Regions from separate parts of the Fusobacterium sp. genome, predicted to be linked through region 3. Evidence: riboswitches for the same ligand, from Rfam matches in the RefSeq annotation. Region 3 holds a riboswitch; each other region holds the start of a gene.
The links. Region 3 has a riboswitch for cobalamin ahead of nikB (nickel ABC transporter permease). Riboswitches for the same ligand answer to the same signal wherever they lie in the genome.

Region 1 (5,179 bases), on a different contig from region 3:
CTCTTACAAGTTCCATTATTTCGAATTGATGGCATATATCAAGATATGTAGTAGGTTCATCTAGTAAAAGTATACCTGTCTTTTGAGCAAGCACCATTGCTATCCATACTTTCTGTCTTTCTCCACCTGATAGACTCATTACTTTTCTCTCTCTGAAATTATCTAATTTACATATTGTAACAGCCCAATTTACAATATCTCTATCTTCCTGATTGTACACTTCATACCATTTTTTATGTGGAACTCTCCCATACATAATAAAATCATAAACAGTTATATCATCTGGAATTTCATTATTTTGTGAAACAAATGCAAGCTTTTTAGCAAATTCTTTATTTTTTATATGGCTTATCTCTTCTCCGTCTATATATATACTTCCATTCCTACATGGAAGAACTCTTGATATAGCTTTCAAAAGAGTAGATTTTCCACATCCATTAGTTCCTATTATGGAAACTACTTCTCCTTTATTTATTTTTATATCCAGATTATGTATAATGACCTTTTCTCCATAAGCAAGTTCTATATTATATCCTTTTATACTTTCCATCTTAGTCACCTACCTTTCTCAGCAGATAAAGAAAGAATGGAACACCAATTACAGCCATTACTATACCAGCTGGTATTTCAATAGGTGAAAACATAGTTCTTGCTATTGTATCAGCTACTACCAGTACTACAGCACCAAGCAGTCCAGCAAAAGGTATCAAATATGTATGATCTGAACCTATTATCAATCTGGCTATATGAGGAACTATTAATCCTACAAATCCTATCAATCCCACATTAGCAACTGATATTCCTGTTAGAAAGCAGGCAAGAGCACATAATTTCAATCTTTTTCTAGGAATATCTATTCCTAAATTTACAGCAAAATTATCTCCAAGTTGAAGTATATTAGCATCTCTGATCATTGTAAAACACGCCAAAATACCAATCAGTGTATATGGTAAAAGAGCAGCTACATGTTTCCAATTTTTCCCATTCAAGCTTCCATTAAGCCATGACAGCACTCCCTGTATCTCATCACTGAATAGTATAAACATCAATCCTGTAACACTTCCTAATATAGCATTTATAGCTACTCCTGACAATATTACTCTTATTGGTTTTAATCCTTTTCTCCAAGCCAGCATAAATACAATTGCACAAGCTATTGAACCTCCTACAAATGCAGAAAAATTCATAAAAAATACAGCCTTTGGATATAATATCATAATAATTAAAGCTGTGACACTGGCTCCTGAGGATACTCCTGTTAAACCTGGATCAGCCAATGGATTCTTCATTACAGCCTGAAGCAATACTCCTGCCAGAGATAGGTTGCACCCTACCATTACAGCAATCAGAATACGTGGTATTCTTATATCCCATAAAATAGCTTTTAATATCTCATCATTATAGCTTTTCATAAAAAGAGATTTCAGTATCTCTTCAGAAGTATAATTTACACTTCCAAATCTTACTGAAAATATTATTGAAAAACTTAAAATGATTAGAGCAATAAAGATAAGAATTATCTTTTTTCCTCTCTTATCTTTATTCATAAACATATCTATATAACTCCTCCAATGCATCTATGGAATTTACCCCAGCACTCATTCTGAACAATGTAGGATCAATGTCCAGTATTTTATTATTTTTATATGCATTTGTAAGTTTCCATACAGGATTACTTGAAAATACTTCTTCAAATCCTTCTCCATTTTTAGTTTGGCTTGTAGGAAGTCTCAATATAACATCTGGATTAGCTTTAATTAATTGTTCCATACTAAAAGGCACTGATCTTTTTAATAATGCACTGTTATCAATAGAGGTTACTATATTTTCACAGCCTATTTTATCCATAAGTCCTTGTAAAAAATGATTTTTTCCAGTCATAAAAAAACTTTCTCCATTTCCATACAGTATAGCTATCCTTTTTTTCTCTTTTCCCTTTAATTTTTCAGCAAGCAATTCTTCTCTTTTTTTGACATCATCAAGTATAGCTTTTGCTTCTTTATCTTTATGAAAAGCTTTTCCTAATATTTCAATAGCTTTCATAGACTCATCATATGTATCTACTTTCATATAAAAGCTTGGTATATTCAGATTATCATACTTAGGTTTTAATGCTGGTTTAGAGTAAACAGTTGATATTACTAAATCAGTTTTTAAAGCTTTTACCCGTTCCAAATCAGGTATTCCAGATCTTCCTATTCTAGGAACATCATTATATTTTTCAGGTATTTTTGTTGTTGAACTTGCCACACCTACTAGATCAATATCCAGTGCTGCTAAAAATCTTGATATTATGGCTGAATCAGTAACAACAGCTTTTGGAAAATAATCTAGCTGCAAATTCTCTTCTTCTTGGTGTATAGAAAATTTTTCCTTTCCAAAAGATATATTTCCTATTATAAACAAGAATACAATAATTAAAATAGTATATTCTTTTTTCATTTTTTCTCCTAAATTATATAATTTTATACAATAAAAAAACCTAGCAAAAAAGAAATGCTAGACTACAACAAAAGTTCTCTAAAATTCCATGCAGCATAACTTTCCTCGGAAGCTTGTACAATAATCTTTCTAAGCAGGTCTTCTGACTCATAGCTCAATCACAGCTTTTTCCTTCTCAGATATCAAATCCAATGGTATTTAAAAGCTATTTACTAATTTACAGCGGCCGGACCGTTTGAGATTTTCACTCAATTCCCTTTTAATCATTAAAACTTAGAATAAACATCATATAGCAATATATTTTAATACTTTAATTTTATTACTTAACTGCTTCTTTGTCAATGGAGAATTATATAAATATCCTTTCTATCTCAAATTTTAAATTGAATTTTTATTTTAAGTATTGACATTTGAAAGAAAACATAGTATATTCATACTGAACAGAATAATTGAATTTGAGGTTCTATATTTAGAATAATTGGGAAGTGAGGTCTGATTCCTCCGCGGTCCCGCCACTGTGATGCTGACAAAAGATATAACCACTGGATTATTTAATCTGGGAAGGGTATCTAGAGATTGAAGCTAAGCCAGGAGACCTGCCTCAAATGTATTGCTGTAATATCATTGCGTGGACGAGAGATATTGGCCTTTATTATTTTTATTTAATTAAGGCATTTATCTCCTATCTCAGGAGATTTTTTTTATTTAAAAGAAATCTCTGCAAATTTATTAGGAGGAAGATCATGGGAAAAATGAGAAATTTATTAGCAGGAGCTTTGCTTCTCGCAGCAGGAACTGCAGCATTAGCGCATTCAGAAGGAGGATATGTGGAAAATGATTTTTTCAAAGGAATGAAAAAGGGAGACAAGGCAGCTGTTCTTATGGTCCACTTTGGGACTACTTATGATGATACTAGAGCTCTAACTATTGATTCTATTAACCAAAAGGCTAAAAACGAATTTAAAAATGCTGATGTAAAAGAAGCTTTTACTTCAAGAATAGTTATGAGAAGATTAAAAGCAAAAGGAATAGAAAAGCAAAATCCTTCAGAAGTTATTAAAGATTTAAAAGCTAATGGATATACTCATCTGTTAGTACAAGGTACTCATATTATGAATGGAATTGAATCTAATAATCTTGCTGAAGAATTAAAAGGATATGAAAAAGATTTTAAAGATATAAGAATGGGAACTCCACTATTAACTACTCATGAAGATTATGAAACTGTTGCTAAAGCAATAGCTAAAAAAGTAGGGCCTTTAAAAGCTAATCAAGGTGTAGTTTTAGTAGGACATGGAACTCATCATTTTGGTGGTTCTGCTTATGCTATGATGGATTATGTATTCACTGCTGAAGGAATGGATACTTATGCAGTTGGAACAGTAGAGGGATATCCTGCATTTGATAATGTAGTTGCTAAACTAAAATCTAAAAATGTTAAAGATGTTATCTTAATGCCATTTATGTTTGTTGCTGGAGATCATGCTAACAACGATATAGCTGAAGATTGGAATAATGACCTTAAAGAAGCTGGATTTACAGTTTCTAAAGTTATATTAGAAGGTTTAGGACAAAACCCAGATATTCAAAACATCTATATAGAACATGCTAAATTTGCTGCTCAACATAAACCAGAAGATATGCAGGCTAAAAAAATTCAATATGCGAATGAAAAAGACTAGTTATTAATAACTTTTTAAATAAATATTTAAACTTTAATTACAATTTAAACTTTCTGTGTGTTAAAAATAGAAAAGAGATATTCAACTTAGACTCCTGAATATCTCTTTTTAGTTTCTAAATAATTAATTTTATAAATCTGTCCAGTTTCCTAGATATATTAATATGTTATTTTCAAAGATTTTCCATTTACAAATACACCAGAAGACACTTTAAAAGAAAGTTCTTTTTTTCCTATTCTAAAAAGACTTCCCCTCTCTACATTAATATCATTCTTTATTATTTCATTAACTATTCTTAGTATAAATTCAAATAGATCCTCACATTCTCTAACTGAATTCAATATCTCTATCTCTTTTTTCTTAAAATGATTGAGTCCCAATGTATAAGCTGATATTCCATTTTGACTGTTGGCTATTCCTATATATACCCATAAAAGTACAGGTAATTTTCCTATCTTTAATTCTTTAGCCAGACATATATAAGTCTCCCTTTCAATAATCATAGGACTCATATATACAGCAATAGCTTCCTTATCCACTAATATACTGCTTGCTAATTTTGTAAATATTTTATATCTCTCTATGCTATCTCTTCCATTAAGTATAGAAATTATAACATGAGACTTATGTTTTGATACCTCTTTCTCTGCATCCTTCCACATCCAGTTATCCTTATAATGGCTTTCTACTTCATGGTCTGGAATTGGTTCTGGTACAAAACTGCATGCTATAAGCATATCATCTATATTAAAAGCTATAGTATCCTCTTCTGCTGTATCATTTATTTCTATTCCCCATTCATTTTTTAAATTTATTTTCAGTTTATTAAAATTATAACCAAAACTCTTCAAAAGAACAAATCCTACAATAATATCAGGAAGCCTTTTTTTCTTTTTCCCCCAAAACAACATTCCAGTTCCTCCAATTATTTCTTCAATAACAAATATACTTTTAATCATTACACTTGTTATATAATATATAACAAATTATATTCCTATCTTTTCTTAAAAGCAAATAAAATATTAAAGTTTTACTATTAATATAAATTCATTTCA
Region 2 (12,867 bases), on a different contig from region 3:
TTTTATTTCTTTATCTTCTAATAATTCATTGACCACTTCTGATATCATCTTTTGTGGTCCAGGATTTATTGCTGATTTTCCTAATGGAACCTGTACTCCTTTTTTAGTTGCTGTTCCTACTCCCCTTCCTCCTACCAGAACAAATTTATCGAAATAATGTCCTTTTTCTATTTGAGGAAGCTCCTTGACTAATTTTACTTTTGCACATATTCTAATTCCATTAGTTACATCTGGATCATCTCCAGCAAATTTTACTACAGCACAGGTAGCAAAATTATTTCTCACCCTCAATTTAAATACAGGAATAGTAAGCTCTACCCCATTAAGAGTTGTTATTTCTATCTCAGAAGATTCCTTTCCATAAAGAAGGGCTTCTAAAGCTGCTTTTGTTCCAGCTGCTGCACAAGTACCAGTAGTATAACCGCTTCTTAGTTCTTCATTCATTAGAATCCCTCTCTTTGATACATTTGATACAGTATACCATGAAGAATAGAAACTGCTACTGTACTTCCTCCTTTTCTTCCATTTATTGTTATATATGGAATCCCTAATGATTTAAAAGCTTCTTTTGATTCTGCAGCTCCAACAAATCCTACTGGAACTCCAACTACAAGAGCAGGTCTTTCTATTTCATTTCTTTCTATCATTTCTTTTAACTGGTAAAGAGCAGTAGGAGCATTCCCAATAAGAAATATTTTTGTATTTGGATCTTTTGCTGCCTTTTCCATTCCTACTATTGATCTTGTAACTCCTCTTTCTTTTGCTTCTTTCACTACTTCATTATCTGCTACAAGACAGTAAGCTTCACAGTTAAATTTAGAAAGCACCATTTTGCTTGCTCCATTCACTATCATGTTTGTATCACAATATATTTTGCATCCATTTTTAAGAGCTTCTTTTCCACTATTTATAGCATCATTCATAAAATCAATTAAGTCTGCATATTCAAAATCTGCAGTAGTGTGTATAACTCTTTTTATCACTGGAAGAGTTGCTTCATCAAATTTATTAATTTTATCCCCTAGTTCCTCTTCAATTATTTCAAAACTTCTTTTTTCTATGTCCTGTGGTACTTTTATATAGGTATTCATTTATTTACCTTCCTTTTCTAATATATCTTTCAATAAATCAAAACTTGTGAAGAAATGGATATGGGGATATCCTCCTTTTAATCCTTTTTCTTCAAATATGCAATTCCACTCTCTACCATCTTTTTTTCTGGCAGTATATTTTCTTGTATCATTTCCTATCTCTTTTATTTTGGAATAATGAAATTCATGTCCTTTGCCAACAATTTTATTTTCTTTTAATAAGCTTATATATCCAAATCTTGAAATATCAAGTCTGTTTCCCATTTTTATACTGCAGTCTATTATATTGCACATTGGAAATTTTTCACCATCTGCTGTTTCTATCTCTTTAGATAAAAACATGAATCCTCCACATTCACCAAATATTTTTCCATTATCATAATAAAATTTATTTACTGATTCTATCATACTTTTATTTTCAGAAAGCTCCTTTGCAAAATTTTCAGGATACCCTCCACCAAAATATAGTATATCCATATTTTCTGGTATTTTTTTATCATAAGTAGGAGAAAAATATTCTATCTCTATACCTAAATATTCAAGTAATTCTATATTATCATTATAGTAAAAATTGAAAGCTCTGTCTTTTGCTATTCCTATTTTCAATCCTTTATATCTGTCTTTTTCTTTTTTAAAAGGATTTTCCATTGGTTTTGCTTCAGCTTTGACTGCTATTTCCAATAATCCATCTACATCTATTGTTTCTTTTAAAACTTCAGCAAGAGAAGATATTTTAGCTTTTAAATCTCCAATTTCTTCTGCCTGGAGCAGTCCTAAATGTCTGCTCCCTATATGCAGTGATTCATCTTTAGGCACATATCCCAGACACTTTATATCTGTATACATCTCTATTGCTTCTTTAAAGATATCATAAGTTTTTTTGCTTGAAACTTTATTAATAATAACTCCTGCTATATTCACTCTTTTATCCAATAGTTGATATCCAAGTACCTGAGCAGCTATACTTGTACTTTTTCCTACTCCATCTACTACTAATATTACAGGTATTTCAAGAACTCTTGACAGATGTGCTGAACTATTATTATCCAATGAATTATCTATTCCATCATATAGCCCCATTACACCTTCTACTATTGATATATCTTTTTGATGTTTATAAAAACTATATTTTACTCCCTCTTCTCCCATCATAAATAAATCCAGATTATAGCTTTTATTTCCAGTTACAAACTGATGAAAGCCAGGATCTATATAATCAGGTCCTGTTTTGAATGGTGATACATTTTCAAAGAGTGACATAAGCCCCATAGAAACTGTTGTTTTTCCTATTCCGCTGCTTATTCCTGCAAGCATAAAGGCTTTCATGACATCACCTCTTTCAGAGCCTGCAATACCTTTATATTATTTTCTCTATTCTTTATTGCAAGTCTTATGTATTGATTATTTAAAAATTTAAAATTAGAAGCATCTCTCACGACTACACCTTTTTCTATCATTTCATCTCTTACAGCAGATGAATTTTTCTTCAAAAGTTTTACCAGAATAAAATTTACATTTGTTTTAAAGGTTTTTATATTTTTAATTTTACAGCTTTCTTCATAAAACCATTTTTTTTCTTCTTCTATCCAGTTTTCAGTTGCTTCTATATATCTCTTATCCCAGAGCATAATTTTTCCAGCTATATCAGCAAAACTATTTACACTCCAAGGTTCTTTATATTTTTCCATTTTTTTCATTATCTCTTCATCATAAGTTATTCCATATCCTAATCTTACCCCTGGTACAGCAAAAAACTTAGTCAGAGCCCTCATTACAAAAATATTTTTATCCTTTAAAAGTACACTTGTCATATCTTCCCAGCCTCTTATAAACTCTATAAAAGCTTCATCTATAAATAATTTTATTTTTCTTTCAGATAAAATACTGTTTATTCTTTCCATATCTTTTAAAGAAATAAAACTTCCTGTAGGATTATTTGGATTGCATATAACCACAAGGTCACATTGAGGTATTTCTTTTATAAAACTTTCTACATCTAAGTTATAATTATTATTTTCCAATAATGGATAATAGATTATTTCACTTCCTACACTTTCTAATGCTCTTTTATACTCAGCAAAACTTGGAGATATTATTAAAGTTTTTTTAGGCTGCATAGCTTTCATATACAGAAATAAAATTTCTGTTGCTCCATTTCCTGCTATTATATTTTTAACTTCAACATTATTATATCTTCCTATGTTTTCCCTTAATTCTATATAGTCAGGGTCCGGATACTTTTCAAGAATATCAAAGTTTTCTATTATCGCTTTTTTAAAAGATTCAGGTACTCCTAAAGGATTTATATTAGAACTGTAATCTAATAGTTCTCCTTTCCCCTCTCTTTTTAATCTATAGATATTTCCTCCATGCAGATCCATCTTTTTCTCCTTCTACATTTTTTTTAGTAACAAATCTGTTAAATAAGCAATTAATGTAAATACTCCTATCCCTACCCATGAAGATACATACAAAAGTTTTATAGCCTTCATAATATCTCTTAAATCAAAACTTTTTTTTCTATCTCCAATAGTTGGTTTTTCATGTATTTTTCCAAAATAACTTGTTTTTCCTCCAAATTGTACCCCTAATGCACCAGCAAAAGCTGCTTCTGAATTCCCAGAATTAGGGCTTGAATGATTCAATCTATCTCTTAGGAATATTTTCCAGGCATTTTTATAATCAAATCTCAATATCATTGCTGCTATTGGTATAATAAATCCTCCTGCTATTCTCGCAGGTATAAAATTAGCCACATCATCTGTCTTTGCAGATACCATTCCAAAATCCATATATTTGTCATTTTTGTAACCTACCATAGAATCGAGAGTATTTATTGCCTTATATCCCATGGCAAATGGCAGGGCAAGAGAAACTCCATTTATATGGAAAAAACTTCCTAAAAAAGCAAAAAACATTGGAGCTATAACTCCATCTACACTATTTTCACTTATTGTTTCAAGTACACTTCTTGTAATCTGTCCTATATCCATATTTCCTGTATCTCTGCTTACAAGATAAGATAATTCTTTTTTAGCCTTTTCTAAATCACCTTCTGTAAGAATTTTACATACTCTGAAGCCTTCATCTGCCAGACTCTTTGTAGCAAGTGTAGTATACAGAAAGAAAATTTCTAAAATATATGAAACAGATGATATATAATAAGAAATAACAGATGTGACTCCTACTACTATAATTGTCAGAAAAGCTCCTGATATTTTTTTATTAGAAGCTTTATATAGTATTTTTTCTAAAAAGCTAATAAATTTTCCTATAATCCTGACAGGATGTGGAAACCAATGAGGATCACCAAATATCAAATCCATTACATATGCAATTCCATATTTCATTATAAAATTCATCTTCTACTCACCTAGTATTTCATATATTTTTTTCATATCTAAATTTTTTCTAAATATTTTTTCAAGTTTATCAAATTCCTGTTCTCTATATTCATCAAAGGTTATTCCTGCTTCCATTTTTTCCAAGCCTTTTTTCTCTCTTATCTTATTTAATATACTTCTTGTCACTTCTTCATTATCAAATATTCCATGAAGATATGTTCCAAATATATTATCTTTTACCACTGCAACTATATGATCATCATTTGTCACTACTCTTTCATTTCCAGCTGTAACTCCTTGATGTATCTCATAGCCTTTTATTTTTATTCCATTTAATCCTGAAATAATCCCAGTTGTATTATTAAATTCTCCTGAATACTGAGTTGTATTTTTTTCTTTTTCCATTATAGTTTCCATATCTAATATACCTAATCCTGGTATCTCTTTAATATCACTTTCAATTCCATATGGGTCTTTTACTCTTTCTCCAAGCATTTGGAAACCACCACATATTCCTATTATTACAGTTCCTTTTCTTGAAGCTTTTATAATCTCAACAGCGATTCCTCTATCCTTTAAATCTTTCAGGTCATCTATTGTATTTTTAGAACCAGGTATGACAATTATATCTTCATCTCCTAATTCTTCTGCTGAAGTTATATAATTTATGCTTACATCTTCCTGTATACCTAAAGCATCTAAATCTGTAAAATTAGAAATATGTTTTAGTTTTATAACAGAAACCTTTATTCCCTTAGTATTTTTTGATTTTTTAAATTTATCTGTTAGACTATCTTCATCTTCTATATCTACATCACTGTATGGAAGCACGCCCACAATTGGAACTCCTGTAAGTTCTTCCAATTTTTTTAATCCTGGTTTAAGTATTTCTACATCTCCCCTAAATTTATTTATTATTACTCCCTTTACTCTGGCTCTTTCTTCTGGGGTCATAAGCATTATTGTTCCATATACAGAAGCAAATACCCCACCTCTATCTATATCTGCAACTAAAATTACAGGTGCATCTGCCATAGCAGCCATTCCCATATTGGCTATATCCTCTTCTTTAATATTAATTTCTACTGGACTTCCTGCTCCTTCTATTACACATATATCAAAGTTGTCTTTAATTTTATTGTATGAATTCATTAATTCTGGTTTCAAAGTAAGTTTAAATTTTCCATACTCCAATCCACTCATATTTCCAATAGATTTTCCATTTACTATAACTTGTATCTTTTTAGCAGTTGTAGGTTTCAGCAAAATTGGATTCATAAAAGCTTGAGGTTCAATTTTTCCAGCCATAGCCTGAACTACCTGAGCTCTCCCCATTTCATCTCCATCTTTTGTTATAAATGAGTTTAATGCCATATTCTGTGATTTGAAAGGGGCTACACTATATCCATCATTATAAAAAATCCTACATAGTCCTGTTACAGTTATACTCTTTCCAGCTCCAGATGATGTTCCTACTATCATTATATTTCTATGTTTCATAATCTACTCCCTCATGAATATTTTTATACTAAAAAAAGTATCAATTAAAAAATTGATACTGTCATTTTAAATATATTATTAGCCACTATAAAATACTCAAGCACTTTTTTTCTCCTCCAAATTTAATACTGGAGAGAAGTATAGTAAATATACACTTCCCGTCCCCGCAGGATAGTTAAAGTCTTTAAGGCAGGTCTCCTGACTCAGATTCATTCTACTAACAGCCCTTCCCGAAATATTTCAGTGGTTAACCTGTTTTCGTCATCTTCACAGTGGCGGGACCGTGTAAGTTTTTCACTTATCTTCCCTTTTAATCGCAGATATGCAAACCTTAAAAAATTTATTTTTCACATACTAATTATACAAATTATTAATACTTTAGTCAAGCTTTTTAAAGGCTTAAATCACTGAGAACTATGCAGAAAATGATTATATTGAGAGAAATTAATCTATTTAATTTATAAAACAAAAATAGGTATTTTATAAATAAAAACACATATAAATTTTAAAATTAATTTTATATTATTTTTACAGATATTTAATTATTCTATATACCTATTTTAAAAAAGAAGATTTTTTATCAAAATATCCAACTTTTTCATAGAAATATTCTGGATACAAAAGATATAAATATTTTTTTCCTCTGCTGCAGGCTACATAAAATAATCTTTTTTCTTCTTCTAGATTTTTTTCTCCAATATTGCTTGGAAATATTCCTTCCAGCAATGTTGGTATAAATACTGCTTCCCATTCCAATCCTTTGGAACTATGCACAGATAATAAAGAAACTTTTCCTTTGGTTATCTTCTTTTCAATATTTAAAATATTTCTTAATTCTTTTATATAGGTTTCTAAATCTTCTTTTTTTCTTATACTGCTTTTTACTTCTTTAAAAAAATCTATTTCTTCCTTAGAAAATACCGTTTTTATTTCAAGAATTTCAAATGTAAGCTTTTCACATTTATTTAATATTTCTTCTATGGAATAATTTGATATTTTATCACTTATTTTTATTAATTTATTTAATAATTTATCTTCAGTTTCTTTTTTTCTTGTTATGTTCAATACAGAATATGAATAATTTTTTGGTAGTATTCTTATTAATTCTTCCCATTTTAAAATATTTTCCTTATCATTCCATACCTCTAGTATTTTTAAATAAATATCTAAAGGACTTCCAAAAAAAATTTCTTTATCTTCTTGTAAATTAAAAGGTATATCTTTTTCTTTCATTAATCTTTCCAATTTATGAACTATATATTTATTACGATAAAGAACAGCTATTTCTTCATAGGGAATTCCTCTTTCCTCCAGTTCCTTTATTTTTCTGCAGATAAATTCCCCTTGCTTTTCTTCATTGAGAAAACTTATAATATGTGGATTTTCTCCTTTTTTCATAGTTCCTTTTGTATTTTTATTGTATTTCAAAAGAAAATCTTCAGATATTTTATTCACATATTGAATTATTTCATCACTGCTTCTATAATTTTTTTCTAATTTTATCAATTTACTGTTATGAAAATCTTTACCAAACCTAAGAATATTTTTAAAATCTGCTCCTCTAAATCCATATATACTTTGATAATCATCTCCCACTGCCATTATGTTTCCTTCCATACCTACCAAGATTTTCAAAAATTCCTTTTGAATAGAATTAGTATCTTGATATTCATCTACTATTATATATTTATATTTTTCTCTTAAAAGTTTAAGAAAAATTTTATTTGATTTTAATTTTTCTAATACCTTTTCTATTAAATCTTCAAAATCATATATCTGAAATTCTTTTTTAAACTTCCTGTATTTAATTTTTAAAAATTCTAAATCATCTAAATAGATCCTTTCTTCTTTAGATAAAAATTCTATTATATTTTTTTTTCTGCTTCTTATTGCTTCAAATATCTCAATTACTCTTTTTTCTGAAAGAAATTTGCCATTATTTTTCTTTTTTAATGCATATTCTCGAATAAGCAGACTTATTACAGCATTATTTTTATTTTCATCTATAATATTAAGTTTTTCTATTCCAAATATATTCTTATATTTTGTAAGCAATTCAGCACAAAGAGAATGAAATGTTGAAATTGAAACTTCCTTCTCTTTATCTGAAACAAGATGCCTCAATCTTTCTTTCATTTCCAAAGCAGCTTTTTTTGTAAATGTAAGCATTAAAATATTTTCTTCTGGTATTCCTCTTTCTATCATGAAAGCTGTCCTATATACTATTGTTCTAGTTTTTCCTGAACCTGCACCAGCTATTACTAAATATTGTCCTTCTAGAGAAGTCAAGGCCCTCAATTGTTCTTCATTTAATTCATTGTAATAATTTATTTTATATTTTCCAGTCAGAATATCTTTGTTAAAATCTTTGACTTCATGCTTTTCAAGTTTTTTTATAAAATATTTCAATTCTTCTTCATTTTTAATTTTTGTATTCTCTTCATTTTTTCTGGAAAATTTTATTTCTTCTTTTTCTTTTGATTTATGAAATATCTTAAAAAATGCTTCAAAAATTTTACTCTCCTCCTAGTTTTTGTTAGCTAGATTTTCCATAATTTCAACTACTTTTCTCGAATTTTTATGGCTGTTTGTATCAGATTCAAGTTTTCCTTTTTTGATAAGATTTATGAATTCCATTACTTCATAAACCATATCATTTTTATGTATCTCTACTTCTATTTTTTCTTCTCTTCCATCTCTATATAATATTTTTATCCCTTTTACAGTAGAAAGTTTTTCAATTATTATAGAACCCTTTTCTCCTTGAATTTCTGAAGGTACTTTTGAATCAGTTATTTTTGAATATGTAATACTTGCTATTTTATCATTATATTTTAAAATTATATTTCCATATCCATCTGCCCCGCTGCTTACCAGATAATTTCCTCCTATGTATTCATCTGGTACTCCAAACATACCAATAGTAAAATACAATGGATAAACTCCTATATCATATAATGCTCCTCCAGAAAATTTTGGATCAAATATATTTGTAAGTTCTCCTTTTTTTAAATTATCATATCTTGAAGAATACTGACAGTAACTAGCTGTTATACCTCTTACAGGTCCTATTTTTTCCAAATTTTCTTTTATTATATTGAAATTTGGATTTAAAGTAGGTCTCATAGCTTCCATCAGTACTACATTATTCTCTTTTGCAATTCTTATCATTTCATCCAATTCTTTTACTGTTGGAGCAATGGCCTTTTCACAAATCACATGTTTTCCATTTTCCATCATTTTTATGGCCTGTGATGGATGAAGTCCATTTGGAGAAGCAATATACACTGCATCAACTTTCTGACTTTCAGCCATTTCTTCCAATGAGAGATATATTGTTTTTACATCATGTTTTGTAGCAAAATAATCTCCTTTTTCCACACTTCTTGAATATACTGCTGTTACTTCACATTTTTTTATAGTTTTCAATGCCTCTACAAATTTATCACTTATACTGCTTGTTCCTATTATTCCAAATCTTACCATTTTTCCCTCCATGAATTTATAATATATTTTACTGTTTTTTATCCTTTAAATACTCTCCTAAAATAAATAATGAAAATACTATCAAAAGTATCACTGAACTAAAAGCTGCACTTTCTAAATATTTTTTATTAGATACCAGAGAATAGTTTACTAATGAAGCTACAGGAACTATATCCCCTAACTGCATAGTATATCCTATTGTAAATTCTCCAAAAACAATTGCAAATATCTGCAGAAATGCTGATAAAAAAATATTTTTTAAAATTGGAAATTCAATGTATATAAATCTTTCAAATCCATTGCTGCAATCTAATAAAGAACTCTCCAGAATATTTACTGGAAATTTTTTTATATATTGATACATAAAAGAATAACCAATTGGAATACTTACCAGAATATATCCTGTTCCAAGTAATAAGAGCAAAGGAACATTAAAAAGCACATTTAAATAAAAAAGTGCTACTGCTAAAAAAGCTCCTGATATTCCAAGATTTGAAAAAATTATTACATCTGTTATTCTACTGTAATTTTTAATTATAAAATAAATTGCTATTATTGAAAGAAAACTTACTGCTGCAGATATTCCTATAGAATTTATTATTCCTTTTATCACTTCATAATCTTCATTGAAATCTTTTGAAAATATTCTCAAATAAGCTTTAATTGAAAACTCTCCAGTATAATAATTATAGAAAGAAAAAAGAAAGCTTGAAGCAACTATTAAATATTGCAAAAACAGATAAATAATTGAATATCCTCTAAAGAATATATTTTGTTTTTTATATTCTGCTTCTCCTTCCAGTTCATACTCTTTAACAAATACTCCTGTTAAATTAAGCATTATTAATATAAGAAATTGAATCATTCCAAAAATCATTGCCTTAGAAAAATTAAGTTCTCCCATAAGTGTAGATGCTATTTCCACTTCTAAGGTAGAAAACCTTATCCCTCCAAGAGATAAAATTATTCCAAATCCTGTAAAGCAATAAGTAAACACCAAAATAAATCCTCTAAATATCTGTGGCAGTATTAATGGAAGCTGTCCTGAAAAAAATATTCTTATATTTCCTGCTCCTTCCATTTTTAAAGCCTCTATGAGCTCCTTAGGCACTCTTTTCAGCCCTTCACTGATGTACTTTATAAATATAGGTGAATTATAAAATACATTGGCTATGATAATAGCTTTAAGTGAATACAATATTCCCAGATTTTTGAAAAATTCTATATTAAAAATAATTGAAAATATTGTGACTGTAGATATTATTGGAAAAAAGAATGGGATAAAAAGAAGGCCATGAAGAAGTCTGCTTACTATCCCTTTTTCATAAGCTGCAAAATATGCTGGTATAATTGCTATAAGAAGAGCTGCTGCTGTTGAATACACCCCTTGTTTTATTGAAAATAAAATTATATCAAGAGTTTTTTTTTCAAAAATAATATTTACATCCTCTACTTTAAAAAAATCTTTCATAAAAAAATATAAAGGGATAAACCATACTAGTGCATAAAATATATTTATATAAATTTTTATTTTTTCTCTATTCTTCATTCCAGCATTCCTTTCAAATTTCGCTTTCTATCCTATTATAGCATTATATGAAGTTTCTCTCAATCTCTCTTTAAGAATCCCTTTATAATCTTTTTTTCTTATGATATACTGAAGATGTAATAATTTTTAAGACAGTTCTTTTCTAAGGAGGAAAAATGCTTTATTTTTTACATGGTGACACTTCTCCTCTTCAAATAAAATATGAAGAGTTATTAAATAAAATTAAAAATGAATTTCCTAATATCCCTGAAAAATATTTTGATGCTTCACAAAAAGAAGATGAAAATTTTCTTCAAACTATTTCTACTAATTCTATTTTTAATCCTAAAGAGTTAGTAATTTTAAGAAGAGCTGAAGAGATAAAAAATATAGAAAACTTTTTTAAATCTTTAAAGCTTTTTAATCTTTCTCAAAAAGAAATCATAATAATATACGAAGAATTTTTAAATGATTATGGAAAAATTAAAAATCCATTATCAAAAAAAACTATGGATTCTATTAGTGAAATAGCGCAAATAATTTGTTATAGAAAAGAAAATGAAAAAAAAGCTGTTATTTTCTACCTCCAGCATGAATTAAATATATCTGAGTATGAAGCTGAAAAATTTGTAGAGATTATTGGTGATGATTTTTTCAAAATAAAAAATGAAGTCGAAAAGGTTAAAAATTATTTAGATGGAGATAAATTTAATCTTTCTAAAGTCATGCCTATACTTTCTATTACTAAAGAGTATAATCATCGAACTCTAATAGAGGATTTTCTTTATAATAAAAAAACTGCCCCTCTTTTAGAATTCCTGCAAAAAGAAAAAGAATATATGGGATTTCTATATATTACTACTGAAGAGCTTCTTATTAACCTTAAGCTTAACTATCTTTCAAAAGAATCTATAATAACTAAAAATACTTCTTATAAAAAATTTAATGATTCTATTTTTGAAAACACAAAAAAATATTTTAAAAAAGATAATGGATTTATGCATCCATATCAAATATTTTTAAAATTTAAAAATATCGATACTTTCAGCTCAGAATTTATAGAAAAAAAATTGGAAGAACTTTTGTATGCTGAATATAATATAAAAAATGGAACATTAGATGATGAAATAGCAGTAGAAAGTTTTATATTAAATTTTTTTACTGATTAAAAAGGAAAATTGTATTAAATTTGAATACCTAAATTAGACAAATAATTTTACTGGAGGTAGTCTTATGGCTAATGAAAAATTTTATATTGATGTGTTTGATTTAGGAGGCTTAAAAAAAATATGGTATTACTATCTTATAATTGGTATTCTCCTTGCAATAACAGGTTTGATTGGAATATTTAATCCACTTGGCTTTTCTATTTCTCTTATTTATGTTTTAAGCTGGGGATTCTTGTTAATGGGGCTTCTCAATATTTACTATGCATACCAAGGAAGAAAAAATAAATATTTTCATTGGGGAATAGTATTAGTGAGTGGTATAATTGATATTCTAGCTGCTATTTCAATATTCTACAACCCTTTTGAAAGTGCTGTAATACTTCTAATATATTTAGGTATACTTATGTTATTCAGAGGTTTTTCACTTATATTTACAAGAGGAAAAGCTATTGCTGATGAAATACCAGAAGTACATAATATAAGATCCATTTTAGTAATGAGAGGTATTCTAGATATAATCTTTGGTATTTTATTAGTAGTTTGCCCTCTTTTAATGGGGTACTTACTTCCTATTACCATTGGATTTTATCTTTTATTTATGGGAATACTATTTATAATATATAGTATTCAAATTAAAAGAGCATAAAATAGAAAGAGACAAGTTCAATTGGAACTTGTCTCTTTTTCATTGCATTAATTGTCTTAGAAATGCAATATATTCTCATTATCTTTACCGTTAAACTCATAAT
Region 3 (12,867 bases):
AAAAAGAACAGCAATGAAGCTGTTCTTTTTTGCATATTATTATTTATAAGTAAAAAGTTTTATATTACCAGATATTTTATTATTATCTTTGATTTTATTTTTTTCAACTTCTTCTTTAATCAAATGACAAGCTATTTTATGTCCAATGCCAATTTCTTCCAGTACTGGTTTTTCTATTCTGCATATTTCTATTGCTGATTTACATCTATTCACAAAGGGACATCCCTTTGGAATATTTAGTGGACTTGGAACTTCTCCCTCCAATAATTCTAAATTATCTTTAGAATTCATATCCAAAGTAAACACTGCATTTACTAAAGCCTTTGTATATGGATGAAGTGCTTCTTTTTTCACTCTCTGTCCTGGCAGAATTTCCATTATATTTCCTAAATACATAACAACAACTTCATGAGAAAAAGATTGAACCAAAGCCAAATCATGACATACAAAGACTATGCTTAAACCTTTTTCTTTTTGTAATTTTTTTAGTAATTCTATAATACTGCTCTGTATGGAAACATCTAAGGCTGATGTTGCTTCATCACATATCAATATTTGGGGATTCAATGAAAGAGCCCTTGCTATTCCTATTCTTTGAAGCTGCCCTCCACTTACATTATGAGGATATGAATACAGATATTCTTTAGAGAGCTCCACCATTTCCAATAACTCCTCAGCTTTTTGTTTTTTATCTTTATTTGATAATAATCCATAATTCATCAAAGGTTCAGTAATGATATCTATAATTTTCATCTTAGGATTAAATGATGCCATTGAATCTTGAAAGATCATCTGCATATTTTTTCTATGTTCCCATATTTCCTTTTTTGAAAAATGTGCTATATCTCTATTTTCATAGATTATACTGCCTGAACTTACTTCTTCAAGCTGCATCAGCATTCTTACAAAAGTAGATTTTCCGCAGCCACTTTCTCCTACTATTCCTAAAGTTTTCCCTTTATAAATGTTTAAATTTATATCATTACATGCTATTAAAGATTGGTTCTTTGCTGTAGTAAATATTTTAGAAACCCCTTTTGTTTTCAGTATCAAATCTGACTCCTTACACAGCATATCCTTCCTCCAATTTTGGGACAGAGTCTAATAATAATTTTGTATAATCACTGTTTGGAAAATTCAATATCTGTTCAGGCTTACCTTTTTCTACAATATCCCCATCTTTCATTACTATTATATTATCTGACATATATGATGCTACTCCCAAATTATGAGTTACAATTATTATACTTGTTTTATATATATCTCTTAAGTTTATTAATTCCTGCACAATCTGTGCCTGTGTTGTAACATCTAAAGCACTAGTAGGCTCATCAGCTAGTAATATTTTAGGATTGAATGTCATTGCCATAGCAATTCCTATTCTTTGGCACATTCCTCCACTTAGTTGATAAGGATAGCTCCTCATTATATTTTCGGGATCAGGAAGTTTCATTTTTTTCAGCATTAATTCAGCTTTTTTTCTTGCTTCCTCTTTTGAGCAATTCGAATGATATTGAATATACTCGATGTATTGGCTGCCTATTTTTCTAATTGGATTTAATGTATTGCGGCAATCCTGAAAAACCATAGTTATATTTTTTCCTCTGTTTTTTTTTAATGTTTCTCTATTACCATCAAGTAATTCTTCATTATCCAAAATGATACTTCCAGACAATATTTTACTATTATATGATAAAGCACCTACTATACTTTTTATTATTGTAGTTTTCCCACTTCCACTTTCACCTACTATACCTACAATTTCACCTTTTTTTACTGACAAGTTAAAATTTTTTACTGTCGGCTTTTTATCTCCATATTGTATAGTCAAATCTTTTATCTTTAACATAGTTTTCTCCTACTTCAAAGCTGTTTTATTTGTTATCCAATAGTAATCTGTTGGATATAGAACAGTATTTATCACATTTTTTGCAGTAATTAAATATGTTGTTTCATATCCAAAGAAAATTGTTGGAATATCATTCATTATCAACTGTTGAATCTCAATAGTAAGTTTTTTTCTTTTTTCAGAATCAAATTCTGCTGATAATTTATCTAATAATTCATCTACTTTAATGTTATTATATCCTGTCTGATTAGATGGAGATTTACTATACCAGTTTTCACGAAGGTATTTTTCAGGATCACCAGTATTAGCTACTAACATATTCCAAATAAGCATATCAAATTTTCCTGCATCTCTTAAATCTAATAAAGTTTCATAACTTACTGTGTTTATTTTAACATTAATTCCAATTTCTTTAAGATTTATTTGAGCTGCTTGAGCATATATTTTTAATTCTTCTCTGCTTGTATAGATAACAAAATCAAGCTGAATTTTTTTCCCATCTGGAGTTTCTACAAACCCATCTCCATCAATATCTTTATATCCTGCATCTTTTAATAACTGCTTTGCACTTTCTGGATTATAGCTGTTTTCATCTATTAACTCATCAAAACCGTAATCTAATGTTGGAGGAATTGGGGCTTTTCCTGGAGTCGCTCCTCCTTCTAACAAAACTTTACAATATATATCTCTATTTAAGGCTCTTGACACTGCCTGACGTAAAATTTTATCCCTAAGAACACCTTTTTCATTCATAAAAGCAAAAGTTGTTCTTAAAGACTTTAAACTTTGAACATGATATTTGCTTTCATCACTAAAGTCCTGTAAATTTTCTGTTTTAAGATTATATGCAATTTGAATTTCCCCTGATTGCAAAGCCATAGAACGTGTAGCTTGATCATTTATACACTTAAAAATTACTTTATCTAAGGGAACTTCTCCATTCCAGTAATGTTTATTTTTAACAACAACACATACTTCAGTTGGATTAAAAGATTCTACTACATATGGTCCTGTACAAACTGGTCCTTTCATTGCAAAAGCTGAAGTATCTGCATCTGTATTAACTATTATAAACAAAGGATCTGCCAAACATTCAGGAAGAACAGTCACTGGAGCTTCTGTACTTATTACTATATATTGTCCATCTTCTTTTATTGAAACAGGATTAAAAAATGTTGAAGCCCTGTTACTTAATTTAAATGTACGTTCAAGAGATTTTTTTACTCTTTCAGGTGTCATTTCTGTTCCATCAGAAAACTTAACTCCCTCTCTTATTTTAAATTTCCATACTTTTCCACCTTCACTACTTTCCCAGCTTTCTGCTAATAAAGGTGCTTTTTCCCCATGTTCATCAAATTTTACCAAAGTTTCTCCAACTCCATATCTTGAAACTACCCAGCTGAAATATTGTTCTGTTGTTTCAAGAGTATCTGCAAAGCTTGTTACTCCTACTGTTATTTCTTTTGGAGCTGCAATTATAGATGTCGAAATACCAGTAAATATTCCTAAAACCATCATCCCCATTAAAATAATTCTGCTGATAAATTTTTTACTTTTCATTTTCATTCCCTCTTCTCCTCCTTATATTTTTAGTTTTCCTTAGGATCTAAAATATCACGAATGCTGTCACCCAGCATATTGAATATTATTACTACTGCTATTATAGCTATTCCTGGATACATTATCAGCCAAGAGGCTTTTGTTATATATGTTCTTCCCTCATTCAACATCAATCCCCATTCTGGAGTTGGTGCCTGTGCTCCAAATCCTAAAAAAGATAATGACGCAAGTTCTAACATCATTGTTCCTATATCTGTAGTAGCTGTTACAATCATTGTTGGTATCATATTAGGGATTAAATATCTTTCTATTATTTTACCTGTTCTTGCTCCTCCCACAATAGCTGCCTCTATATACATATTGTTTTTAATTTTCAAAACTAGGCTTCTTGCCAGTCTTGCATATTTTGGCCAGCTTACCAATGCTATAGCAAGCACTGCATTAGTCATGCTTGGTCCTAATAGTCCAGCTACTGCTATTGCTAAAACTAATCCAGGAAATGAAATCATCATATCTGCAAATCTCATAATAATTGTATCTATGATACCTCCAAAATATCCTGCCAGTATTCCAAAACCTGTTCCTAGTAAAAATACAACTGATACCAAAGTAAATGTCATTATTAATGATGGTCTTGTTCCATAAACTATTCTTGAAAATATATCTCTTCCTAATCTGTCTGTTCCCCACATATATTTTTCACCAGGTGGAATCAGAGAATCAGTCATTATTGCATCATAAGGATTTTTAACTGCAATCCATGGAGCAAAAACAGCTATTAATACAACCATTAATGCCAATATAGAAAAAAATACAAACTGCTTATTTTTCATTAATCTTTTTAGTAAATCCATTTTAATGTTTCTCCCCCAATCTAGGATCTAAATATTTGTATGAACCATCAACTATTAGATTTATCAGCATATAAAACAATGCTATAAATAAAACATATCCCTGCACTAATGGATAGTCATGAGTAGAAATTGCTCTTACAGCCATACTCCCCATTCCAGGCCAGTTATATACTATTTCTACAACTGCTGTTCCACTCAATAAACTTCCTAGAGACAATCCTAAAAGTGTTACTAAAGGAAGCAATACATTTGGGAGAACATGTTTAATCATTATTACTCTTTCACTCATTCCTCTTATCCTTGCACCAGTCACATATTCCTGCCTTAATTCATCTAATACTGTTGTTCTAACCTGTCTTGTATATTTTGCAGACATTGCTAGAGCCAATGTTACTGCTGGAAGTATTAAAGCTTTTAAATTTGCTGTTCCACCAGCTATTGGCACAAGTTTTAATTTTACTCCAAATATACTTAGAAATATTAATCCCAGCCAAAAACTTGGAACTGATATTCCTATAAAAGTAAATCCTCTTACAAAATAATCTATTTTTTTATTTCTATTTACTGCTGCTAGTATACCTAATGGTATTGATATTACAACCATTAAAATCAATGATGATGCTGCCAATTTAAAAGTTATAAAGAAATTAGAAATAAGTTTTCCCCACACTGGAACCTTTAAAGAATAAGAATATCCCATATCTCCTCTGCATATTTTCAAAAGCCATTCTCCATATTGAGTTAAAAATGGCTTATCTAACCCCAATTCTATTCTCGTTTGTGTCAAAAGTTCTGGTGTTGGAATATTCCCACAAGCAGTCAGCATAATTTCTGCTGGATCTCCAGGAGATAAATATATCAATGCAAATGTTAAAAAACTTATACCAAACAGAACAATTCCTATTTGAAGTATTTTTTTTAAAAAACTTTTTCCATTCATCAGATTTTCCTCTCCTCAATTCTAACTTTAATATATTTATTTTTCCAAAAATTAAAATAAAAAAATCAACTCCTTATACCTAAAATTTTAAAATAGAGATTCTCTTTATTTTTAAAATTTTAGTCTTAAAGAATTGATTATTTTCAATAATTATAAATATTATTTTTTAATAAATATATCTTATTATATAATAATTCATCACTATTATCTCCCCGATAAAAGTTAAAACTAAAATTAGATAAGTCTCCTGGCTTGATTTCACTTTACTCCTATCCCTTCCCAGAATTTTCCAGTGGTTTTAATAGTTTCATCAATCTTACAGTAGCGGGGGCTGCGTAGGAGTTTAACCTACTTCCTCTTTTAAGCTATAAGCACCTAATTTATACATCTATTCTAATAAGAATTAAATCATGTATATTATTTTTTGTCAACTTTTTTATACTAAAAAAGTATATATCTTCCCTTTTAAGCATGAGACAGCAATGAAAACATAAGTTTATTGTCTATAAAAAGATTTTCTTTACTGTTTAAAACAAATAATGTATCATCATTTTCTATTTTTGTACCACAATAGTTCTTACATTCCTTTGGAGTAAATCCCAGAACTACCTGTTTAATACCTTCGAATCCAATACTAAAAATTATTTCTTCCATAGAATAATTATCACTGCCAAAAATATCAAAACATGTTAAAATATCTTCATTCTTTATTGCTATACATACTGTATCATACTTTTTCGAATAATATATATGCTCTTTCATAAAAAAACTGCAATAAAACATAAGCAACCCATAATTATTATTCATTGAAAATGCTGAAAAAGGATTAGACTTTTCATAATATTTTTTCAATATAAAATTATCCTCTGAATTACTCATTTCAAGTTTTCTAAATTCTCTTTTCATTGCTGAAAAAGGCAAACTATATTGATACTCTGCTGCCTTTACAAATCCAAATTTTGGATAAAAGTTAAGAACATTGGAATTTGCAAACAAATAAACAGCATCACATTTTTCTCTCCATTCTGAAATAATTTCTCTAATCAACTGAGATGAAAATCCCCTATTTCTATATTCTGGATCAGTCATTACAGTTCCTAATTGTATATAACGTTTTGATTTATTTTCCCACACTGTATCTATAATATTTACAGATACATTTGCAACTACTTTCTTTCCATTTTCTGCTAATACATATGGAATATATTTATCTGTCCAAAATCCATTTTGATGCCAATTTTCAAAAGAAAGATCAAATACTTTTTCTGCAAGTTTTATAAAACTTCTACGAAGAATTTCATTATCTCTTATCTGTTTAACCAATTTATATTCCACAATATCACTTCCTTTAAGTAAAGCAGATAATTTTTTATTAAGTTATTTCTTCCATTTTAGTTATATAAATATTTAAGAATAATACATAAAAAATTTTCATAAACTTACTATTACTGTTTTAGTCTCTCTATAAGATTTTTTATAATTTCTTTTACTGTTTCTGAATCTATATCTTGTTTTTTTATTGCTGTTCCATCTAGTATTTCTGCATCAGAACATATTTTTTTCAAGTCTTTTATCGTGTTAGTAAATCCACCACCACCATGCATACAAATAGGAAGAATTATTTTCCCTTTAAAATCATACTTTTCTATAAAAGTAAACACAGGCATTGGGAGTGTTCCCCACCAGTTTGGAAATACTAATACTATTTTCTTATATTCTGAAATATCTTCTAATTCTCTTTTTAATTGAGGTCTTTCTTTTTTTAATTTCTCCATACCTGCTTGAGCCACACATGTGATATATTTATTTGGATATTCCTTAACAGTTTCTATTTGAAATATATCTCCACTTAATTCATCTTTTATTCTTTCAGCTATTATCTTTGAAGTTCCACTCCAAGTAAAGTAAACAACTATTACTCTATTTTCCACGATTATACCTCCATTACAAAATACAAAAAATCAGTTAATAATTTATTCAAAAATATATATTCTGCTTAAGGTATAGTATAATATATATAAAATATTGTCAAATTTTATAAAATAAAACAGAACCTAAAATAATTATGAGAGTTTTTTTCTCTATTATATTTAAGTTCTGCTTATTTTTCATTGTATGATTTCACTATTTTTATACTATAGCCATATATAAAATTACTATTTTGGATCAAATAACATAGTTTAAAGACTTCTATGTTGTATAACATCTCTTTATTCTTTTGTCTTTATATTTAATATATACTTTCCTTAACTATTAAATATAAAGATTATAAGATCACAACTGATTATTTTGTAAGATATCTATTGTAATCCTATAATTCAATATTAGTGAAAGAAAAAAATATTATTCTCTAAAATCTAAAAAGCTATACGCAAACCTATTTCTCCAACTAGTTCATATTCTTCACCAAATTTTTTCGTGCTGCTGGCCAAGCTAACTTCTCCATAAACTGAATACTTATCTTCATTCCAATTATGCGAACCACCAATACCCAGACTCACCCAAGTACTGTTCAGATTACTTTCATAGTCTACACCTGAAATACTAATAGTTGAGTCACCTTTAAATTCATGACGAACATTTCCTAATAAATATACTTTATTACGAACAACTTTGCCAGAAGAATTCAGATGACTCTTTTCATAATTAAGAGCCATACCAAGTCTTCCTTCGAGTCCTTTATAATCTTTTTCATTCACTATTACACTATTTTGAATATCCGTAAATCTGTCAAAGTTCACTCGTGAGTAAATAATTTGAGCCTGAGGTGTCAGAGACCAATATTGATTAAAGTCAAAAATGCGTCCTACCTCAAGACTTAATGCATAACCTTTAGCATGATTTTCCTTTATCTGATGAGAACTTGAAGTAATTGTGTCAGAATCGATATCACTTTTAAACCAGTTATACCAAGCTTGAGCATCAGTATAAAAACCATTGTGATTGTACCAAGTCAAAGTAGCTCCAAATCCATGTCCAGTAGTGGTGATATCACCATTACCATGTGGAGAGTCTATGTCAGACCAAGCTTTGCTCATATTACCATTGATTCCGGCAAATAGACGAGAACCTTCATCATTCTCGTATATAGGTATGTCCATACCAACATTAATTCTGCTGAAACGCAACCTATAAGAACTTTCATTATCTTTATCTGAATCTAGATCTGGTTTATAATAACCTTTCATACCTTCCACACGCATCCAGACTTCTCTTGGATAAATACCAGCATTACCTCGATCATAACCTGCTTCTTGTTCTTTGTTCTCTTTTAACCAAGGACGATGACCAACCCGCTGTTCTAGTGTAGGCAGCTTGTTAAGACCACCCAAAATCAGCAAATATGACTCATAAAGGGGTGTTGCTGGATGAAGCACCAAAGAACCATCACTATTGCTGGCATTACGTAAAAAGAGTCCTGCTTGGTTATTAATATCTCCATACCAGTCTTTATCACTCTCCATAATATAGCTGTAAGCACCAGCTACAACAGCGTTTTGTCCTCTACTTGTCTTAAAGTCAGAAGCAAGATGGAAATTTTCACCAAGTTGATTGATCAACTCACCCTGACTAATACCAGAACCATTTCCACGCAGACGAATTATTTCAATACCATGATCTGTTGTTGCACCATTACCTCCCTGATGAATTACAGATACACTAGTTCCATTTTTATTTGAAGCGGAATCAATCACACCATCAATAGTCAGTGACCCATGGTGGGACATGTCATCCAAAAGTTCAGTGTGAATCTCTACTCTGGCATTATTTCCAGCTCTATAGTTCCCCGCAAGAGTCAGTGGTACAAACTGAGAGTTTGTATCATCAAAGGTATTGCTGAAACGCTCAAGACCTGGTGCAATAGTACCATTATTAATAATAGTGGTAAAGTCTGTAGGGCTGACAGTTGGAGCATTTGTATTACCAAGTTGTGCATTTATAGAATTTCCCACGATCCCTTGCCCTTCCAATCGTGATCCAGCTGCAACTGTTACTTCTGGAGTATTCAATAAGCCCTTTGAATTGTTCAAAGGTGTGTTAGGATCAACAGCATCTAGACGCAATATTCCTTGATCAATAAAAGTACGACCAGAATAATATTGATTATTAAGTAGTGTCAAGACCCCTGCTCCAGTTTTGTGCAGATCTCTGCCAATATTAGGTGCAGCACCTCCAATGCCGTCTCTGATAGTATTTTCTCCTAATGTGACAATATATCCATTGGTGTTGATTGCTCCACCACCTTTATTTAAAAAGATAGACTGTATTGAATTTGTGAAATCAATGTCTGCATCAGCTTGTAATATACCTTGTGTATTCCCACTTCCATTTAAAGAAGTATTTTCATGATCACCTAGATATACATCACCCATTCCTAAACCAAGAGATGATGTAATTGCTATTGTACCATTCTTTACCCATGTATCTCCACTGTATGTATTATTACCATATAACCCTAATGTCCCTGTACCAATCTTGACTAACCTAGTAGCTCCATCTGTACTCTGTACAATATTTTGTGAGATAAGCCCTGTATACCCTTGTGTATCAATAGTCACCGATTGTGGTACTGTACTGCCACCACCACCAATAATTACAGGCCTTGAATTCATAGAAACATTGCCATCTAGTCTTAAAGTAGTTTTATCCCACAGCTCAAGTGAGCTAACTTCTCCACCAAGAGAAGCATCAGAATTAATTGCCAGTGTTCCAGCTTCAATTCTGGTACCACCTTGGTACAGATTATTTCCATAGAGAGTTAATATACCACTGCCAATTTTTACTAAACCTCCATACCCATCTATCCTACCAGCAAAAATACCACTATTCCCCTGTGTATTGATTGTCATTGTGCTTGATGGTCCTCCAGCTAGAGTGACTGCCCGACTTGAATCGACATTTCCGTCAAGTTGAAGTGTTGTAGTATCATACATTACTAAGCGGCTGTTACTGCTTCCCAGAGCTGAATCTGAGTTAATCCCTAACACTCCTTCCTCAAGGATAGTACTACCTTGATACAGATTATTTCCATAGAGAGTTAACATACCACTGCCAACCTTCACCAAATCTCCACGTCCATCTATATTTCCAGTAAAAACACCGTTATTTCCCTGTGTATTAATTGTCATTGTGCTCGATGGTCCTCCAGCTAGAGTAACTGGTCGACTTGAATTGACATTTCCATCAAGTTGAAGTGTTGTAGTATCATACATTACTAAGCGGCTGTTACTGCTTCCTAGAGCTGAATCTGAGTTAATCCCTAACACTCCCTCTTCAAGGATAGTTCCACCAGAATAGGTATTTGCACCATTCAAAATTAAACTGCCTGAACCTGTCTTTGTCAGACTCCCAGAACCTGCAATAATCTGACTAATATTTGTTGTATATCCTTGAGTATCAATGGTTCCTCCACCTTCCATTAGGGTAATTGACCTAGTAGCTGCCAGATCAAAATTACTACCAAAACGTAATGTTCCATTAGTTCCTCCTATTGCATTATTCACACCAAGTGTTATACTACCAGATGCAGCTCCAAGATCACTGTCTTTATCTACAACAAGAGCCCCTTCATTGATCAGTGTTCCTCCACTGTAAGTGTTATCACTGCTAGAATCCATAGTCAGAGAACCAGAACCAATTTTTACAACCTGACCATTTCCAGTTATAGCACTACCAGTATAGCTGTCATCAAATGGCTGTTCAAAAATCAAATTACCATCATTTACTACATTGGTAGCACCATTTATTCCCTGAGCCTGAACATTTAATCTACCAGGGCCTTCAATTTTAACAGTTCCCTTAAACTCAGGGTTAGCTCCTACTAGTGCCAATCCACCATTTTTAATAACTAAAGAATTTACACCTTTCAATGAACCATTGATAGGTGATGAGGGATGAAGATCACCAGGAACTGCTGGAGTACCACCAAGAATAGCCCATGCTCCTTCACCAATCTTAGTGATAGATGAAAAGTTCAATACTGAACCAGCCAGAGTAGCTGATTCTCCAGAATCGGCATCTAAAGTCAGATCATTTGTTCCCCCACCGCCATCAACGTTACCAGTAATCTGTGAGCCTGGTCCAAAAAGTAAACTATCATCACCATTCCCAAATTTTAATGAACCTTTAACAGTTCCATAATTCTCAAACACTAAACCAGGTCCACTACTACCACGGCTACTACCAAAAACATTATAACCATCACCTTTGCTTGTGGAAATAGTTCCATTATTTATAACCTTATTTCTACCAGCAGGAGATGAAGAGGTAGAAGTATCTTGAAACCATAAGGCTGCCCCATTGTTACTGTGAATTGTTCCATTATTAATAATAGTATTACCAAAACCATGGGCATTAATAGCTTCCCCATTAGTAGTAGAACCTAGTTGCTGCACAGTACCTCCAGCCTCAATAGTCAATGTGGAGTTACTATTAAACTCAATGACATTAGGCCCACTATTAAAATGGCCACCACCACTAGAATTACTGTTTCCTTCTACAGTAGCATTGGCTTTAACTGTGATATTCCCACTATCGTTCAAACTAATTACTGTACCTCCATCCTGTGTCACTTTAGTTGGTGTAGTGTCATCACCAATAGTCACTGTCCAATTATCATTTGCAATTATTGGACCTGTACCAATAGAAGATGGCTCATTGACTACCCCTACAATATTTTTGACCTCACTTGCCCAAGCATTCTCTCCAGATATACAAACAGACATAATCCCTACTGTGAGCAGTGGATATAGTACTTTCTTTTTTAACTCTTTCTTTCTTACAGAATTTCCTGACATTATCATAATCACCTCATATTTTATATGTATTAAAGCTGACATAAAAAAATTAAAAGTCAGATTTTTTAATAATTGAATCATTTTATAACTTCCTCTTTAATAACAAATATATACAAAAAAAGATTTAGGAATCCTTTAAAATACATATTTTTTCATTTAATACATTTTTAAAACATTTGAGTACAAAATTAAAATTTAAAGGAAATTTTAGAGCGAAAAAAAATTATACTTTTATACAAAAAAATATATGCTTAATAAGCATATATTTATATTTAATATAGGTATTTGATATTAAATTACTTCTGCTATATAATAAAAATACAATAAGCATAATAAAATCTAATGAATATTAAATAAAGATTTTTATCTTTTTAGATTATACTATTATTTTAATACTCTCATCCTTAATTAATATATAGATTTTCTAGTAAATTCTTTAGAATTGTATTGAGCTTTTAAAAAATCTTATTATCAAGGAGATTATAAATGACTATTGAAAAATTTTTAGAGCATGTAAATAGTGGAAAAAATATCCCAACAAATACAGATATTCATATATTTATGACAAAACTAAGCAATGAAGCTATGAAAATAACAACTAAATTAAATAATTCCTATCATACTCCTGAAGAAATCAGAGAAATATTTGTACAATTAACAGGAAAAGATATTGATAGTTCTTTTCGTATCTTTCCACCATTTTATACTGATTGCGGAAAAAATATTCATATTGGAAAAAATGTTTTTATAAACACATGCTGCCATTTTCAAGATCAAGGAGGAATCTTTATTGGAGATGGGGTACTTATTGGGCACAATGTAACTTTAGCAACTCTTGACCATGGTTTTAATCCTGAAGATAGAGGA

Region 1: linked by a shared signal. The riboswitch ahead of E6771_RS09485 (sirohydrochlorin cobaltochelatase) and the one ahead of nikB (nickel ABC transporter permease) in region 3 are both predicted to bind cobalamin.
Region 2: linked by a shared signal. The riboswitch ahead of E6771_RS03390 (cobyric acid synthase) and the one ahead of nikB (nickel ABC transporter permease) in region 3 are both predicted to bind cobalamin.

Annotation. Positions count from the first base shown of each region.
Region 1 covers NZ_JAWDXO010000020.1:35,703-40,881, reverse strand. The annotation lists gene E6771_RS09500 (ABC transporter ATP-binding protein) at 1-550, opposite strand, end outside; gene E6771_RS09495 (iron ABC transporter permease) at 552-1,547, opposite strand; gene E6771_RS09490 (ABC transporter substrate-binding protein) at 1,540-2,442, opposite strand; cobalamin riboswitch at 2,557-2,734, opposite strand; cobalamin riboswitch at 2,884-3,061, shown strand; gene E6771_RS09485 (sirohydrochlorin cobaltochelatase) at 3,186-4,124, shown strand; gene E6771_RS09480 (DUF4261 domain-containing protein) at 4,283-5,083, opposite strand.
Region 2 covers NZ_JAWDXO010000004.1:89,550-102,416, forward strand. The annotation lists gene cbiD (cobalt-precorrin-5B (C(1))-methyltransferase CbiD) at 1-444, opposite strand, end outside; gene E6771_RS03370 (precorrin-8X methylmutase) at 444-1,091, opposite strand; gene E6771_RS03375 (cobyrinate a,c-diamide synthase) at 1,092-2,417, opposite strand; gene E6771_RS03380 (histidinol-phosphate transaminase) at 2,414-3,472, opposite strand; gene cbiB (adenosylcobinamide-phosphate synthase CbiB) at 3,485-4,453, opposite strand; gene E6771_RS03390 (cobyric acid synthase) at 4,457-5,935, opposite strand; cobalamin riboswitch at 6,106-6,284, opposite strand; gene E6771_RS03395 (ATP-dependent helicase) at 6,491-8,344, opposite strand; gene E6771_RS03400 (Gfo/Idh/MocA family oxidoreductase) at 8,462-9,421, opposite strand; gene E6771_RS03405 (ABC transporter permease) at 9,450-10,970, opposite strand; gene E6771_RS03410 (hypothetical protein) at 11,126-12,118, shown strand; gene E6771_RS03415 (HdeD family acid-resistance protein) at 12,183-12,764, shown strand.
Region 3 covers NZ_JAWDXO010000003.1:140,683-153,549, forward strand. The annotation lists gene E6771_RS02885 (ABC transporter ATP-binding protein) at 40-1,074, opposite strand; gene E6771_RS02890 (ABC transporter ATP-binding protein) at 1,064-1,849, opposite strand; gene E6771_RS02895 (ABC transporter substrate-binding protein) at 1,859-3,415, opposite strand; gene nikC (nickel transporter permease) at 3,439-4,263, opposite strand; gene nikB (nickel ABC transporter permease) at 4,265-5,203, opposite strand; cobalamin riboswitch at 5,423-5,597, opposite strand; gene E6771_RS02910 (GNAT family N-acetyltransferase) at 5,669-6,538, opposite strand; gene E6771_RS02915 (flavodoxin) at 6,649-7,134, opposite strand; gene E6771_RS02920 (autotransporter outer membrane beta-barrel domain-containing protein) at 7,561-12,081, opposite strand; gene E6771_RS02925 (DapH/DapD/GlmU-related protein) at 12,487-12,867, shown strand, end outside.